DNA from 2 places in the Caulobacter sp. GW822-FHT07D08 genome. Region 2 is predicted to be linked to the other one. Evidence: riboswitches for the same ligand, from Rfam matches in the RefSeq annotation. Region 2 holds a riboswitch; the other holds the start of a gene.

Region 1 (7,351 bases), on a different contig from region 2:
TGGCGCGACCAGGGCTTCGGCGTGACGGCCGAGCCGATCGTCTTCGCCTACAACAAGAAGGCGCTGAAGGAGTCGGAGGTGCCGCGCAGCCACGCGGCGCTGCTGGCGGCCTTGCGCGCCGACCCCGAACGCTGGCGCGGCAAGATCGCCATGTACGACCCCGAAAAGAGCGGGGTGGGGTTCATGTACCTGTCGAGCGACCTGCAGGCCTATCCGGACGCCTGGGCGCTGTACGATGCGTTGGCGAAATCGGAGCCTGGCCTGTTCGTGCCCGGCGCGCCGCTGCTGACCAGCCTGTCAGGGGCGCACGACCTGGCCTACGACATGAATGGTTTCTATGCCGACTGGTGGGCGCGCCATCGCAACGCCGACATCGGCTATGTCGTGCCCAGCGACTATCACCTGTCGCTCTCGCGCGTGGCCTTCATCACCCGCTCGGCGCCGCATCCGAAGGCGGCCCGGGTGTTTCTGGACTATCTGATGTCGGACGAAGGGCAGAGGCGACTGGCCCAGGCCAGGCTGACGCCGATCCGCCCCATCGCCGGCGCGCCGGCGCTGGGCGCGGCCGGCCGCCCGATCCGTGTCGGTCCCGCCCTGCTGGCCAATTTCGACCAGGGGCGGCGCGCCGAATTGCTGGCGCGCTGGAAAGCCGCGACCGCCGATCATTGATATTGCTTAAATATAGATCATTATCCGCCTTAAAAATAATCACTTTCGGCCAGGTTCACGAAAGCTTCGCGGTTTTTGCCTCTGGCCCCGATAAGCCCAAGCTGTCACCGACCTATCACCTTCACGGATCGCGCGGCGACGGACGAACGCGCATCGTGCCCACCGGTTGAACTCAGGGGGATTCCTTTCGTCCTCATCGCGGGCCGGGCAACATTGTACCGAATTTCGACGCTTTGACGCGATGGGGCGAGCCGGTCGTATTGACCTGGCTCTCGCGGAAGAGATCGGGTCAGCCCGACGCCGAAGGCGCAACCGCCCCGGAAACGCTCAGGCAACAGGGACCGCAGAGCACGAGGACGCTGGAAAGCAGGACCGCTCCACAAGTGAGCGGCCTCGCCGAAGGAGCAAGGGCGCGACCGCGTCTGAATCTCTCAGGCCAAGGGACAGCGGGGGCAGAGGAACCGCCTGGCGGAGTCCGGGAAGGCGCACGTCTTTCCGAGCGCCGCGACCGACGCGACCGAACAAGCGGGCGCGCGGGAGAGAGCGACTGTCGACTGCTAAAACATAGGGGATCTTACTTTGACCATTTCACGCCAAACTCGCCGGGGACTGCTGCTGGGCTGCAGCCTGGTTCCCGCCGTCCTGGCCCTGCACGGCGCCGCCTTTGCCCAGGACGCCGCCCAGAACACCGCCAAGACCGACGACACCAGCGTCGGTGAGATCATCGTCACGGCCTCGCGCATCGACCGCGCCGGCTTCGAGGCGCCCACCCCGACGGTGCGGGTCACCGCCCAGGACCTGAGCGTCGGCGCCCGCCCGAACATCGCCGCGGCCCTGAACGACCTGCCGCAGTTCCGCGCCACGACCTCTGCTCAGACCACCGGCACCAACACGGGCGCGGGCAACGCCCCGGTCGACCTGCGTGGCCTCGGCATCAGCCGCACCCTGGTGCTGCTGGATGGCCGCCGCTTCTCGGGCGACAACGACCTGAACCTGATCCCCAGCGTCCTGACCAAGGGCGTCGACGTGGTGACCGGCGGCGCTTCGGCCGCCTGGGGCTCCGGCGCCGTGGCCGGCGTGGTCAACATCAGCATCGACCGCACCTTCACCGGCCTGAAGCTGGGCGTGGAGGCGGGCGAGTCCTCGTACCACGACGCCAAGCAGGTCCGCATCGAGGCGGCGGCGGGCAAGAGCTTCGCCGACGGCCGCGGTCATTTCGTGATCGGCGGCGAATACATCGACAATGACGGGGTCATCCCGAAGAACAGCCGGCCGAACATCGGCCGCTGGGCCACGGTCTCGAACGGCGCGGGCCGCTTCATCCTGGCCCCCAATGTCGGCTTTTCGAACGCGGCCTACGGCGGCCTGATCATGTCGGGCGTGCTGAAGGGGCAGGCCTTTAATCCCGACGGCAGCCTGCGCACCTTCAACGGCGGCACGGTGATCGGCACCAATTCGGTCGGCGGCGAAGGTCCGTCCAACGACGACCTCTCGCCCCTCGTTACGCCGCAGAAGCGCTACGCCGCCATGGCCAGCGTCACCTACGATCTGACCGACAAGATCAAGATGACGGCCGAGCTGCGCCGCTCGCGGATGTGGAACAACTACATCTGGTTCGGCGACCACAACCGCGGCAACCTGACGATCAAGTCGGACAACGCCTATCTGCCGACGGCGGTGAAGTCGGCCCTGGCGGCGGCGGGACAGACCTCGTTCACCATGGGCCGCTTCAACACCGAGGCCTATCCGACGATCGACTTCGAGCGCGTCTCGACCCAGGGGACCATCGCGTTCGACGGCGCGTTCGGCGACGGCTGGCGCTGGAGCGCCTATTACAGCCACGGTGAGAACGAGAACAACATCGACACCCCTGGGTTCTTCCTGACCCAGAACTACGCCAACGCCGTCGACTCGGTGATCAGCCCGACCACCGGCCAGCCGATCTGCCGGGTCGCCCTGACCAACGCCTCGACCAACTGCGTGCCGATCAACCTGTTCGGCCAGGGCGCGCCTTCGAGGGCGGCGCTGGACTATGTGACCGGCACGCCGTCCATGCGCGAGACCAGCAAGCTGGATGTCGGCGGCTTCAGCCTGCGCGGCGAGCCCTTCAGCCTGCCTGCCGGCCCGGTCTCGGTCGCCGTCGGCGCCGAGGCCCGCAAGGAGTCGGTCGACCGCACGGTCGGCGCCCTGGACGCGGCCAAGGCCTTCACAAGCTTCAGCTTCTCGGCCATGGCCGGCGACTACAGCGTCAAGGAAGCCTTCGCCGAAGTGCTTGTGCCGGTGATCCGCGACGTGCCCGTCTTCAACAAGCTGGAAGTCAACGCCGCCGCCCGCGTCTCCGACTACAACACCACCGGCTCGATCTGGTCGTGGAAGCTGGGCGCCACCAACGAGTTCTTCCCGGGGTTCCGGGGACGGATCACCAAGTCGCGCGACATCCGTTCGGCCAACCTGACCGAACTCTTCACCACCAGCACGACCGGCTACAACACGATCGTCGACCCGAAGACCAATTCCAGCGTCTACGTGCTGACCAATGGCGGCGGCAATGCGAACCTGACGCCTGAAACGGCCAAGACCTTCACCACCGGCTTCGTCTATTCGCCGCCGGCCCTTCCGGGCTTCAACATCTCGGTCGACTATTTCGACATCGACATCGACAACGTGATCACCACCGTGTCGGCGCAAGACATCGTCACGCGCTGCGCCAACGGCAATGCCGACATGTGTTCGCGCGTCACTCGCGACGCCACCGGCGGGATCTCGCGGATCGTCTCGACCTACGTCAACCTGGCCAACTACAAGACCGACGGCGTCGACGCCGAGATCTCGTACGCGACCAATCTCGACCGCCTGATCCCCGACGCGCCCGGCCGCATCCGCGCCCGCTGGCTGATGACCTGGGTCAACAGCCTGACCACCAACGACGGCGTCAGCAAGATCGAGTACGTCAAGTCGCAAGGCTATTCGTTCGGCCTGGGCACGCCCAAGAGCCGCATGACCGCGGCGCTCGACTGGTCGGGCAAGGTGTTCAGCGCCAACCTGCGGGCGCGCTATATCTCGCCGGGCACGTACAACCGAACGGTCGACCTCGTGAACGGCCACATCAAGGCCTACACCTATGTCGACCTGGGCGTTCAGGCGAAGCTGCCCGAGGTCATGGGCCATGAGGTCGAGCTCTACGCCAACGCGACCAATCTCTTCGACAAGAACCCGCCCGTCTCGTCGCTGTACTCGCCGTACTACGACGTGATCGGTCGCTATGTGACCGTCGGCGCGCGGATGCGTTTCTAAGCCCGCCCGACATTGCGCCGCCGGTTGCTTCCCCTAGCTCCCCCCGCCGGCGGCGCTCCCCCTTTCTTCAGAGGCATTCTCCAGATGATCTCTCGTCATGCCCTGGCGCTGGCCCTTTTGGCCGCCGCCGCCGCGACTCCGCTGGCCACGCCTTTGGCGGCCCAGACCGTCGCGCCGCCCGCCACCATCGTCGTCGACGGCGCGCCGGCCATTCCGCAAGAGCTGGTCGCGGCCGCCGCGCCCTATCTGCAGGCGCGCCACGCCAACTTCCTGGGCTGGAACACCGCCGACCGCTCGATGCTGATCAAGACCCGCTTCGGCGGCTCCGATCAGGTCCACGTCGTGGCCAAGCCCGAGGGCGACCGCCGCCAGATCAGCTTCGAGAACGAGCCGATCCTGGCCGCGGCCCTGTCGCCCAAGGGCGGCGCGCTGGTGATCCAGAAGGACAAGGGCGGCGACGAGTTCTACCAGCTCTACGTGCTGGAGGCCGGCCGTCCGCGCCTGATCACCGACGGCAAGAGCCGCAACTGGTTCGGCGCCTGGTCGCCGGACGGCAAGCTGGTCGGCTACGCCTCGTCGCGTCGCAACGGCGCGGACATGGACCTCTATGTCGTCGACCCGAAGGACCCCAAGACCGACCGCCTGGTGGCCCAGGTCACCGGCGGCGGCTGGAACATCGCCGACTTCTCGGCGGACGGCGCCAAGGCGCTCGTGCTGAACCGCATGTCGGTCAACGAGGCCATGGTCTACGAACTGGACCTGGCCAGCGGCAAGATGAAGCCCCTGACCGATCCCAAGGCCAAGGTCTCGTACGTCGATCCGAAGTACGCCCACGACGGCTCGGTCTGGCTAACTTCGAACAAGGGCTCCGACTTCCAGCGCCTGGGCAAGCTGGACGGCAAGGGCGGCTTCGTCCCGGTCTCCAAGGAGCCGCAGTGGGATGTCAGCGACTTCGCCGTCTCGCCGGATGGCGCATTCGCGGTCTACGCCATCAATGAGGCCGGCGTGTCGCGCGTGCGGGTGCTGGACCTGGCCACCGGCGCGGTCCGCCCGGTGACGGGCCTGCCGGCTGGCGTCATCCCCTACAGCATCGGCGCGGCGATCGACATCGCGCCGTGGGGCGAGATTGGCCTCAGCATGGCCTCGGCCAAGGTGCCGGGCGACGCCTTCTCGATCGACCCCAAGACCCTGGCCGTCACCCAGTGGACCCACAGCGAGACCGGCGGCCTGGATCCCAGCCTCAACGTCGAGCCCAAGCTGGTCGAAGTCGCCAGCTTCGACGGCGAGAAGGTCTCGGGCTTCCTCTACCAGCCCGACCCGGCCAAGTTCCCCGGCAAGCGGCCGCTGATCGTCGACATCCACGGCGGTCCGGAAGGCCAGACCCGTCCCGACTTCCTGGGTGGGAACAACTATCTGCTGAACGAGCTGGGCATCGCGCTGTTCTTCCCGAACGTGCGCGGCTCGACCGGCTATGGCGCGCGGTTCGTCAATCTCGACAACGGCCCGTTCAAGCGCGAGGACTCGGTGAAGGACATCGGCGCCTTCCTCGACACGCTGGAGAAGGACCCGGCCCTGGACGCCAGCCGCTTCGCCGTCAACGGCGTCTCGTACGGCGGCTACATGTGCTACGCCTCGGCCACGCACTACAGCCCTCGTCTGAAGGGCGCCAACTGCTACGTCGCGATCTCGAACTTCGTCACCTTCCTGGAGAACACCCAGGCCTACCGCCGGGACCTGCGCCGGGTGGAGTATGGCGACGAGCGCGATCCCAAGCAGCGCGAACAGCTGATGCAGATCTCGCCGCTGACCAGCGTCGACAAGATCACCACGCCGCTGTTGGTGGCCACGGGCGGGACAGACCCGCGCGTGCCGCCGTCCGAAGCCGACCAGATGATCAAGGCCGTCCGCGCCAACGGAGGTTCGGTCTGGCACGTGCTGGCCAAGAACGAGGGTCACGTTTTCCGTAAGAAGGAGAACGACGACTACTATTTCTGGACCAGCATCATGTTCTGGCGAAAGACGCTGCTGGGCCAGTAGGGCAGGCGAGGGCGCGGGACCAAGGTTCCGCGCCTTTCCTTGGAAGGATTGATGACCTTGTCGAGCCTTTTGCGTTGCGCGACCGCCTTGGCGCTGTTGCTTTCGAGCGGCCGGGCCTGGGCGGGGCCGGCGATCGACCACCACATGCACGTCCATTCGCCGGCGATCCTCGAGATCCTCCCGGCCTATTGCGCCAGCCCCAAGCGCAAGAGTCCGTGCGACCCGCGCTTCACCGCGCCGCTGACCGCCGACGACGCCCTGAAGGCGATGGACGGCGCGGGGATCAAGCAGGGCTGGCTGATGTCGACGGCCTATCTGGCCGAGAGCCCGCTGGGCCCGCCTCAGCCGGACGCCGCCCGGGTGGTGCGCGAGGCCAATGATTTCACGGTCGCTCTCGCGCGGAGCCGGCCCGATCGTTTCGCCGCCTTCGTCAGCGTCAATCCGACGGCGCCCGACGCCCTGGCGGAGATCGCCCGCTGGAAGGGCGACCGCGCGGTCACGGGGCTGAAGCTGCACCTGACCAATTCCGGCCTGGATCTGCGCGATCCGGCCCAGACCGCGAAGTTGGCGGCGGTCTTCCGCGCCGCGGCCGCCAACGGCTGGACGATCATGATCCACATGCGCACCGGCGCGGCCGACTATGGCGCGCCGGACGTCGAAGCCTTTATCGATCAGGTCCTGCCGGCCGCCGGCGGCCAGCCCGTCGTCATCGCCCACGCGGCGGGCTGGGGCGGGATCGACGCGGTGACGCTGGACGCCCTGGGCGCCTTCGCCAACACATTCGAGAAGGACCCGGGTCGCGTCCGCAACGTCCGCTTCGACTTGGCCCAGGTCTTCAAGGACAATGCGACGCCGGACGATCGCGCCCGGATGGCCGGCCTGATCCGCCGGATCGGTCCGGATCGTTTCGTCGCCGGGTCTGACTGGCCCTTCGCTGGCGACCTTAAGACCTACTTCGCCACCGCCTATGCGGGGCCAGAACTGTCGCCTGAGGCGTGGGCGAAGACGCTGGCTGGCTCTACGGGCAACTAGGTCGGTGGCTGATGTCGGCCTGAACAGACATGATTTCGGGCTTTGGCTCTTGAAGCGGCCGAACCTCGTTTCTCCGTTCACCCATATCCTCAAGCCCGCGCAGGTCGCTGGCGCTGGTCGTTGAGCGATTCGACATTCGCCGCGGGCCATCGGCGGCGATGAGACAGGCTCCGGCCGGATCGCGGTCGAGCATGCCATACCGCCCGATCCTGCCGTGACGCGCGACGCTCGACTGCCAATCGGTCACTCAGCCCGTGCCTCGCGTTCGCGCAATATGATTGAACGGCGACCTCAGCGGTTTGGTCGCGACTTATTTTCT
Region 2 (7,351 bases):
AGGTCCAGTCGATGCCGTTGGCGTCGTCGATCAGATAGGCGGCGGTGGCGCCGGCCTTCAGGCCGACTTCCTTCAGGCGCACCGAGTTCGAGGAGTTCTTCGACCCGACCACCAGCACCAGTTCCGACTGCTCGGCCAGGTGCTTGACCGCGTCCTGGCGGTTGGTGGTGGCGTAGCAGATGTCTTCCTTGTGCGGAGCGGCGATCCCGGGGAAGCGCTCGCGCAGCAGGGCCACCATGTCCGCCGTGTCGTCGACCGACAGGGTGGTCTGGGTCAGGAAGGCCACGTTGGCGGCGTCCTTCGGCTCCCAGGCCGCGGCGTCCTTGATGTCCTCGATCAGGGTGACCGAGCCCTCGGGCAGCTGGCCCATGGTGCCGATGACTTCCGGGTGGCCGGCGTGGCCGATCAGCACGATCTCGCGGCCGGCGTCATAGTGCTTCTGGGCCTCGACGTGGACCTTGGAGACCAGCGGGCAGGTGGCGTCCAGATAGATCATCTGACGCGATTGGGCCTCGGCCGGCACCGACTTGGGCACGCCGTGGGCCGAAAACACCACGGGGCGGTCGTCGGGGGCCTCGGACAGTTCCTCGATGAACACCGCGCCCAGGGCCTTGAGCCGATCGACCACGTGGCGGTTGTGGACGATCTCGTGGCGCACATAGACCGGCGCGCCGAACTTCTCGACGGCGCGTTCGACGATCTGGATGGCGCGATCCACGCCGGCGCAGAAGCCGCGCGGGCTGGCCAGCACGAGCGAGATCGGGCGACGAACCGGCATGGGGGCGGGCGTATGGGCGTTCATGCGCGGAAACTAGTCGTTCGGATGGTCCGGCGCCAGGAGTCTGCGTCGTTGCGACGTCACGCATATGCCTTTATCAGGCTGCATGACGCCGAAGGGGCTGCATGGTCCCGCTTGGCTCTTCTTTTTCTCGAACCGGACGTTTCATGCGCCGCACTTTGCCGCTCGCCCTCAGCGCTTTGATGGCGCTCTCGATCGCCGCCACGGCGACGACTGTTCATGCGCAGATGGGACCCGGCGGCGGCCAGGGCGGCGGCCCCGACGATGACAGCGGCGCCGCCAAGAAGAAGAAGCGCGACGAGGAGTGGAACCAGCCCAAGGCGCCGCTGCAGCAGCTGCGCAACGCCGGCCCGTGCCCCTATGTGAAGGTGCTCTACGACGCCAGCCGCTATGTCGAGTTCAAGGACGGCAAGGAAGCCGCCAACCAGGCCGGCTTCACGGGCGAGATCCAGAGCATCTCGTCGGGCTGCGCCTACAAGGCCAACGAGCCGATCAGGATCCGCATCGAAGCCCTGTTCCAGCTGGGCCGCGGCCCGCAGGCCGAGGGCGACAAGCACGTCTATCGCTACTGGGTCGCCGTCACCGAGCGGAACCAGTCCGTGATCGCCAAGGAATATTTCGACCTGCCGGTGACCTTCGCGCCCGGCAAGGATCGCGCCTACGCCACCGACACGATCGAGCAGATCACCATTCCGCGCGCCGACGACAAGGTCAGCGGCAGCAACTTCGAGGTCCTGTTGGGCTTCGACGTGACCCCGGAAATGGCCGCCTTCAACCGTGACGGCAAGCGCTTCCGCGTCAATGCCGGTCAGGCCGCACAGGCTCAGCAAGCTGGGCAAGCAGGGAACACCACCAAGCAATGAACGATTTGAAGCGGTCCCTGAGTGAGGCGGCCGCGGCCGCTTTCCAGGCCGCCGGACTGCCTCCCGAATTCGGACGCGTCACCGCCTCCGACCGTCCCGACCTGGCTGATTTCCAGTGCAACGGCGCCCTCGCGGCCGCCAAGAGCGCCAAGCGCAATCCGCGCGAGATCGCCGTGCAGGTCGTCGATATCCTCAAGGGCGACCCGCGCCTGGCCTCGGTCGAGATCGCCGGAGTCGGCTTCATCAACATGCGCGTCAGCGACGAGGCCCTGTCGGCCCGCGCCCGCGAGATCGCTTCCGACGATCGCGCCGGCGCCCAGCTGCTGGAAACCCCGCGCCGGGTGCTGGTCGACTATGCCGGCCCGAACGTCGCCAAGCCGATGCACGTGGGCCACCTGCGCGCCTCGATCATCGGCGAGTCGGTCAAGCGGCTGTACCGCTTCCGCGGCGACGACGTGGTGGGCGACGCCCACTTCGGCGACTGGGGCTTCCAGATGGGCCTGCTGATCAGCGCCATCATGGACGAGGACGCGTTCATCAACGCCCTGATGCAGAAGCTTCCCGAGGCTCCGCGCGGCTTCAGCGCCGCCGACGAGGCCAAGGTGATGGCCGAGTTCGAGAGCCGCATCACCCTGGCTGACCTCGACCGCATCTATCCGGCCGCCTCGGTGCGCCAGAAGGAAGATCCGGCGTTCAAGGAACGCGCCCGCAAGGCCACCGCCGAACTGCAGAACGGCCGCTTCGGCTATCGCCTGCTATGGCGTCACTTCGTCAATGTCAGCCGCGTGGCCCTGGAGCGCGAGTTCCACGCCCTGGGCGTCGACTTCGACCTTTGGAAGGGCGAGAGCGACGTCAACGACCTGATCGAGCCGATGGTCCGCCAGCTGGAGGACAAGGGCCTGCTGGTCGACGACCAGGGCGCCCGCATCGTCCGGGTGGCCCGCGAGGGCGACAAGCAGGACGTGCCGCCGCTGCTGGTGGTGTCGTCGGAAGGCTCGGCGATGTACGGCACCACCGACCTGGCGACGATCCTGGACCGCCGCAAGTCGTTCGACCCGCACCTGATCCTCTACTGCGTGGATCAGCGGCAGGCCCTGCATTTCGAGACCGTGTTCCGCGCCGCCTACCTGGCCGGCTACGCCGCCGAGGGCTCGCTGGAGCACATCGGCTTCGGCACCATGAACGGCGCGGACGGCAAGCCGTTCAAGACCCGCGCCGGCGGCGTCCTGAAGCTGCACGACCTGATCGAGATGGCCCGCGAAAAGGCCCGCGAGCGCCTGCGCGAAGCCGGCCTCGGCGCCGAGCTGACCGAAGAGCAGTTCGAGGACACCGCCCACAAGGTCGGCGTCGCGGCTCTGAAGTTCGCCGACCTGCAGAACTTCCGCGGCACTTCCTACGTCTTCGACCTCGACCGCTTCACCAGCTTCGAGGGCAAGACCGGCCCCTACCTGCTGTACCAGTCGGTGCGCATCAAGAGCGTGCTGCGCCGCGCCGCCGAGGCCGGCGCCGTCGCCGGCCGCATCGTGATCCGCGAGCCTGCGGAGCGGGACCTGGCCATGCTGCTGGACGCCTTCGAGGGCGCCCTGCAGGAGGCCTATGACAAGAAGGCCCCCAACTTCGTGGCCGAGCACGCCTACAAGCTGGCCCAGTCGTTCTCGAAGTTCTACGCCGCCTGCCCGATCGTCAGCGCCGACACCGAGGAACTGCGCGCCTCGCGCCTGAGCCTGGCCGAGACCACCCTGCGCCAGCTGCTGCTGGCCCTCGACCTGCTCGGCATCGAAGCGCCGGAACGGATGTAGGGTTCGAGCGCCTCGCGGCGGTTGCAATCGCCGCGGGGGCGCACGACAGTCCCGGCCGCGCTTGCGTGTGTCGGGAGGGGTTATGAACAAGTCCGTGGTCGCCATGTTGATGGCGAGCGCCTGCGTCAGCGCGATCGCCGCGCCGGCCTTCGCCGAGAAGGCCAAGTCTAAAACCGACAAGTACGCCGACGCCACCGCCGGCCTGGAGCGCAAGAACGGCCTCCTGCCAGTGTTCGTCGACAAGAAGGACGGCAAGATCCTGGTGCTGCTGCCCAAGCCGGGCGCGGACGGGATCGCCGGGCGCTACATCTACCAGACCTATCTGCGGTCGGGTCTGGGCTCGAACCCGACAGGCCTGGACCGCTCGGCGCCGGGCGACACCCAGATCATCGCCTTCCGCCGCGTGGGCGGCAAGGTGATCGCCCAGTTCGAGAACTGGGGCTTTTCCGCCGCGCGGGGGTCGGCCGACGAGCAGAAGGCGGTGGCCGACTCGTTCCCGGTCTCCAGCGTCTGGTCGAACGCCATCGAGGCCGAGAGCCCGGACGGCGGCCTGCTGGTCGATGTGACCAGCTTCCTGACCCGCGACGCCCAGGGCGTCGCCAAGACGCTGAAGCGCGGCAAGCAGGGCGACTTCCGCCTGAACGACGGCCTGTCCTACGCCGATACGGGGGCGGTGAACGTCTTCCCGCTGAACGTCGAGCTGGAGGCGGTCGAGACCTTCGTCGGCGACGATCCGGGTTCGGAGGTTCGCGGCATCGTTCCCGATCCGCGCAACGTGACCCTGGCCCTGCACCACGCGTTCGTGGCCCTGCCCGAGCCGGGCTATCAGCCGCGCCAGAACGATCCGCGCGTCGGCGTCATCGACCACACCGTGGCCGACTATTCCGCGCCGCTGGGCGAGCCGCTGGTCTATCGGCTGGTCCACCGCTTCCGTCTGGAAAAGACCGATCCGACCGCCGCCCGCTCGCCGGTCAAGAAGCCGATCGTGTTCTATGTCGACCGCGCCGCGCCCGAGCCGGTGCGCTCGGCGCTGATCGAGGGCGGCCGCTGGTGGAACCAGGCCTTCGAGGCCGCCGGCTTCATCGACGCCTTCAAGGTCGAGCTGCTGCCCGAGGGCGTCAGCCCGCTGGACGCCCGCTACAGCGTCGTCAACTGGGTGCACCGCCAGACGCGCGGCTGGTCGTATGGCCACGCGGTGGTCGATCCGCGCACGGGGGAGATCATCAAGGGCGACGTGCTGCTGGGCTCGCAGCGCGTCCGCCAGGACCGGCTGATCTTCGAGGGACTGGAAGGCGCGGCGGCCACCGGCCAGGGCGGTCCCAACGACCCGATCGAGATCTCGCTGGCCCGCCTGCGCCAGCTGGCCCCGCATGAGATCGGCCACTCGATCGGCCTGCAGCACAATTTCGCCGCCAGCACCTATGGCGACCGCGCCTCGGTGATGGATTATCCGGCCCCGAGGATCGCCATCAAGGGCGGCCAGCTGGACTTCTCCGACGCCTATGGGCGCGGCGTGGGCGCCTGGGACAAGTTCGTGATCGACTGGCTATATGGGGTCGCTCCGGCCGGCGTCGACGAGAAGGCCTGGCTGAAGGCCAAGGCCGACAAGAGCCAGGCCGACGGCCTGCGCTATGTCTCCGACGAGGATGCGCGCGGGCAGGACACGCCGCATCCGGTGGGCGCGGTCTGGGACAACGGTTCCGACCCCGTCGTCGAGCTCGACCATCTGATGGCCGTGCGCAAGATCGCGTTGGACCGTTTCGGGCTTCCCAATCTGCCCAAGGGCGGGTCGGTGGCGGATCTGCGCCGCGTGATCGTGCCGATCTACATCTTCCACCGTTATCAGGTCGACGCGACGGCCAAGCTGGTCGGCGGCGTCGACTTCACCTACGCCGCCGAGGGCGATGGCCGGGAGGCCAGCAAGATCGTCCCGCCCGCCCGCCAGGCCGCCGCCATCGACGCTCTGCTGCGGACGCTGACGCCCGCCGCGCTGGACCTCTCCGACAAGACCCTGGATGTCCTGACCTCGGGCCAGTCGCAGGGCGCCGACAAGGCCAATGACATCGAGACCTTCGGCCCGGGGCCGGTCTTCGACCTGCCGGCGACGGCGGACGTCGCCGCCGACCTCGTCTGGGGCGACCTGTTCGCGCCGGCGCGCCTGAACCGTCTCATGGAGGCCAAGCGCCGCGATCCGGCCCAGCCGGGTGTCGAGGGGCTGTTGGACAAGGCCCTGGCCTTCGCCGCCTTCGACGGCAAGGCGACGGGCCGCCAAGCCGAGCTGGCGCGCCGCGTCCGCCAGAGGATGGTGGTGAATCTGGCCAACGCCCTGGGCGACAAGGACCTGTCCCCGACCGCCGCCGCGGTGATCCGCGCGCGTCTGGCCGACTGGGGCAAGGGGCTCAAGGCCGTGACCGCAAGCGACGCCGCCGACCGCGCCCAGGCTCGCGCCCTGGCTGGTGTCATTACCGACGAAAGCGGCGACCGCCTGGCCGGGCTGATCGAGGAAGGCAAGGCCAAGATCGTCATCCCGCCCGGCCCGCCGATCGGCGAGGACGATTGGTTTGTAGACTTGAACCTCTAAGTTATCCGATCTCCCCGGCGAATGCCGGGGCCCAGATCGAAGCCAAGCGCGCTAGTGGTTCTGCTCGTCGCGTGGGCGCGAGCACGTCCGACTCTCACTAATGAATCTGGGCCCCGGCATTCGCCGGGGAAATCGGAGTTGAAAGAAGCCGGTCCAGCTTGACTCTGAGGTGACCCTCCCGCATCACCCCGACGACCCTCGCGGGAGACATCGGGATTCGCTCCCGAGGCCGAAGGCGCAACCGCCCCGGAAACGCTCAGGCAAAAGGACCGCGCGGGTTTAGGAACGCTGGAAAGAGGCCTCCCGAAAGGGCGGCTCGCCGAAGGAGCAAGGCCAAACCCGTCCGGCAGAGGGGCGAGGCCGGAATCTCTCAGGTCCAAGGGACAGCGGGGGCGACTTGCCGGCGGACGCCGGTCCCGTCGCCGACCCCGCTTGGAGCCTGTCCAGTGTCCGATCAAGACCTCAAGAAGACCCCGTTGTACGAGGCCCACGTAGCGCTTGGCGCGCGCATGGTGCCGTTCGCCGGCTATTCGATGCCGGTGCAGTACAAGGACGGGGTGCTGAAGGAGCACCTCTGGACCCGCGAGCACGCCGGCCTGTTCGACGTCTCGCACATGGGCCAGGCGCGCCTGCGCGGTGAGAACCCCGCCAAGAGCTTCGAGAAGGTAGTCTCGGCCGACTACCAGGGCCTGAAGCCCGGCAAGCAGCGCTACGGCGTGCTGCTGAACGCCGAGGGCGGGATCATCGACGACCTGATGACGGCGCGCCCCGACGACGACGGCCTGTTCGTGGTGGTCAACGGCGCCTGCAAGGACAACGACTACAAGATCATCGCCGAGGCCCTGGCCGGCGAGGCCACGGTGACCCGTCTCGAGGACCGCGCGCTGCTGGCGCTGCAAGGTCCGCAGGCCGCCGTCGTCCTGGCCGCCCATGTGCCGGAAGCCGCCGGCATGGTGTTCATGGACACGCTGGCCCTGACCGCCTTCGGCGTCGACGCGATCATCTCGCGCTCGGGCTATACGGGCGAGGACGGCTACGAGATCTCGGTCCCGGCCGACGCCGCCGAGCGCATCTGGAACACCCTGCTGGCCGACGAGCGCGTCAAGCCGATCGGCCTGGGCGCGCGCGACAGCCTGCGCCTGGAAGCGGGCCTGCCGCTGTACGGCCATGACCTGGACGAGACGGTCTCGCCGATCGAGGCCGGTCTGAACTTCGCGGTCGGCAAGTCGCGCCGCGAGGCCGGCGACTATCTCGGCGCGGCCCGGATCGCCAAGGAACTGGCCGGCGAGATGTCGCGCGTCCGCGTCAA

The links. A riboswitch is a leader RNA that binds a small molecule or an ion and turns the genes downstream of it on or off. The one in region 2 is predicted to bind glycine.
Region 1: another riboswitch for glycine. It lies ahead of AC1RJ9_RS20805 (TonB-dependent receptor domain-containing protein); the one in region 2 lies ahead of gcvT (glycine cleavage system aminomethyltransferase GcvT).

The regions. Positions count from the first base shown of each region.
Region 1 covers NZ_JBXAKU010000013.1:49,756-57,106, reverse strand. Annotated here, with positions in the region: gene AC1RJ9_RS20810 (ABC transporter substrate-binding protein) at 1-669, shown strand, start outside; glycine riboswitch at 935-1,023, shown strand; glycine riboswitch at 1,027-1,118, shown strand; gene AC1RJ9_RS20805 (TonB-dependent receptor domain-containing protein) at 1,249-3,963, shown strand; gene AC1RJ9_RS20800 (S9 family peptidase) at 4,048-6,000, shown strand; gene AC1RJ9_RS20795 (amidohydrolase family protein) at 6,052-7,032, shown strand.
Region 2 covers NZ_JBXAKU010000006.1:183,589-190,939, reverse strand. Annotated here, with positions in the region: gene ispH (4-hydroxy-3-methylbut-2-enyl diphosphate reductase) at 1-778, opposite strand, end outside; gene AC1RJ9_RS13510 (Tat pathway signal sequence domain protein) at 946-1,662, shown strand; gene argS (arginine--tRNA ligase) at 1,659-3,461, shown strand; gene AC1RJ9_RS13500 (zinc-dependent metalloprotease) at 3,544-6,042, shown strand; glycine riboswitch at 6,234-6,324, shown strand; gene gcvT (glycine cleavage system aminomethyltransferase GcvT) at 6,489-7,351, shown strand, end outside.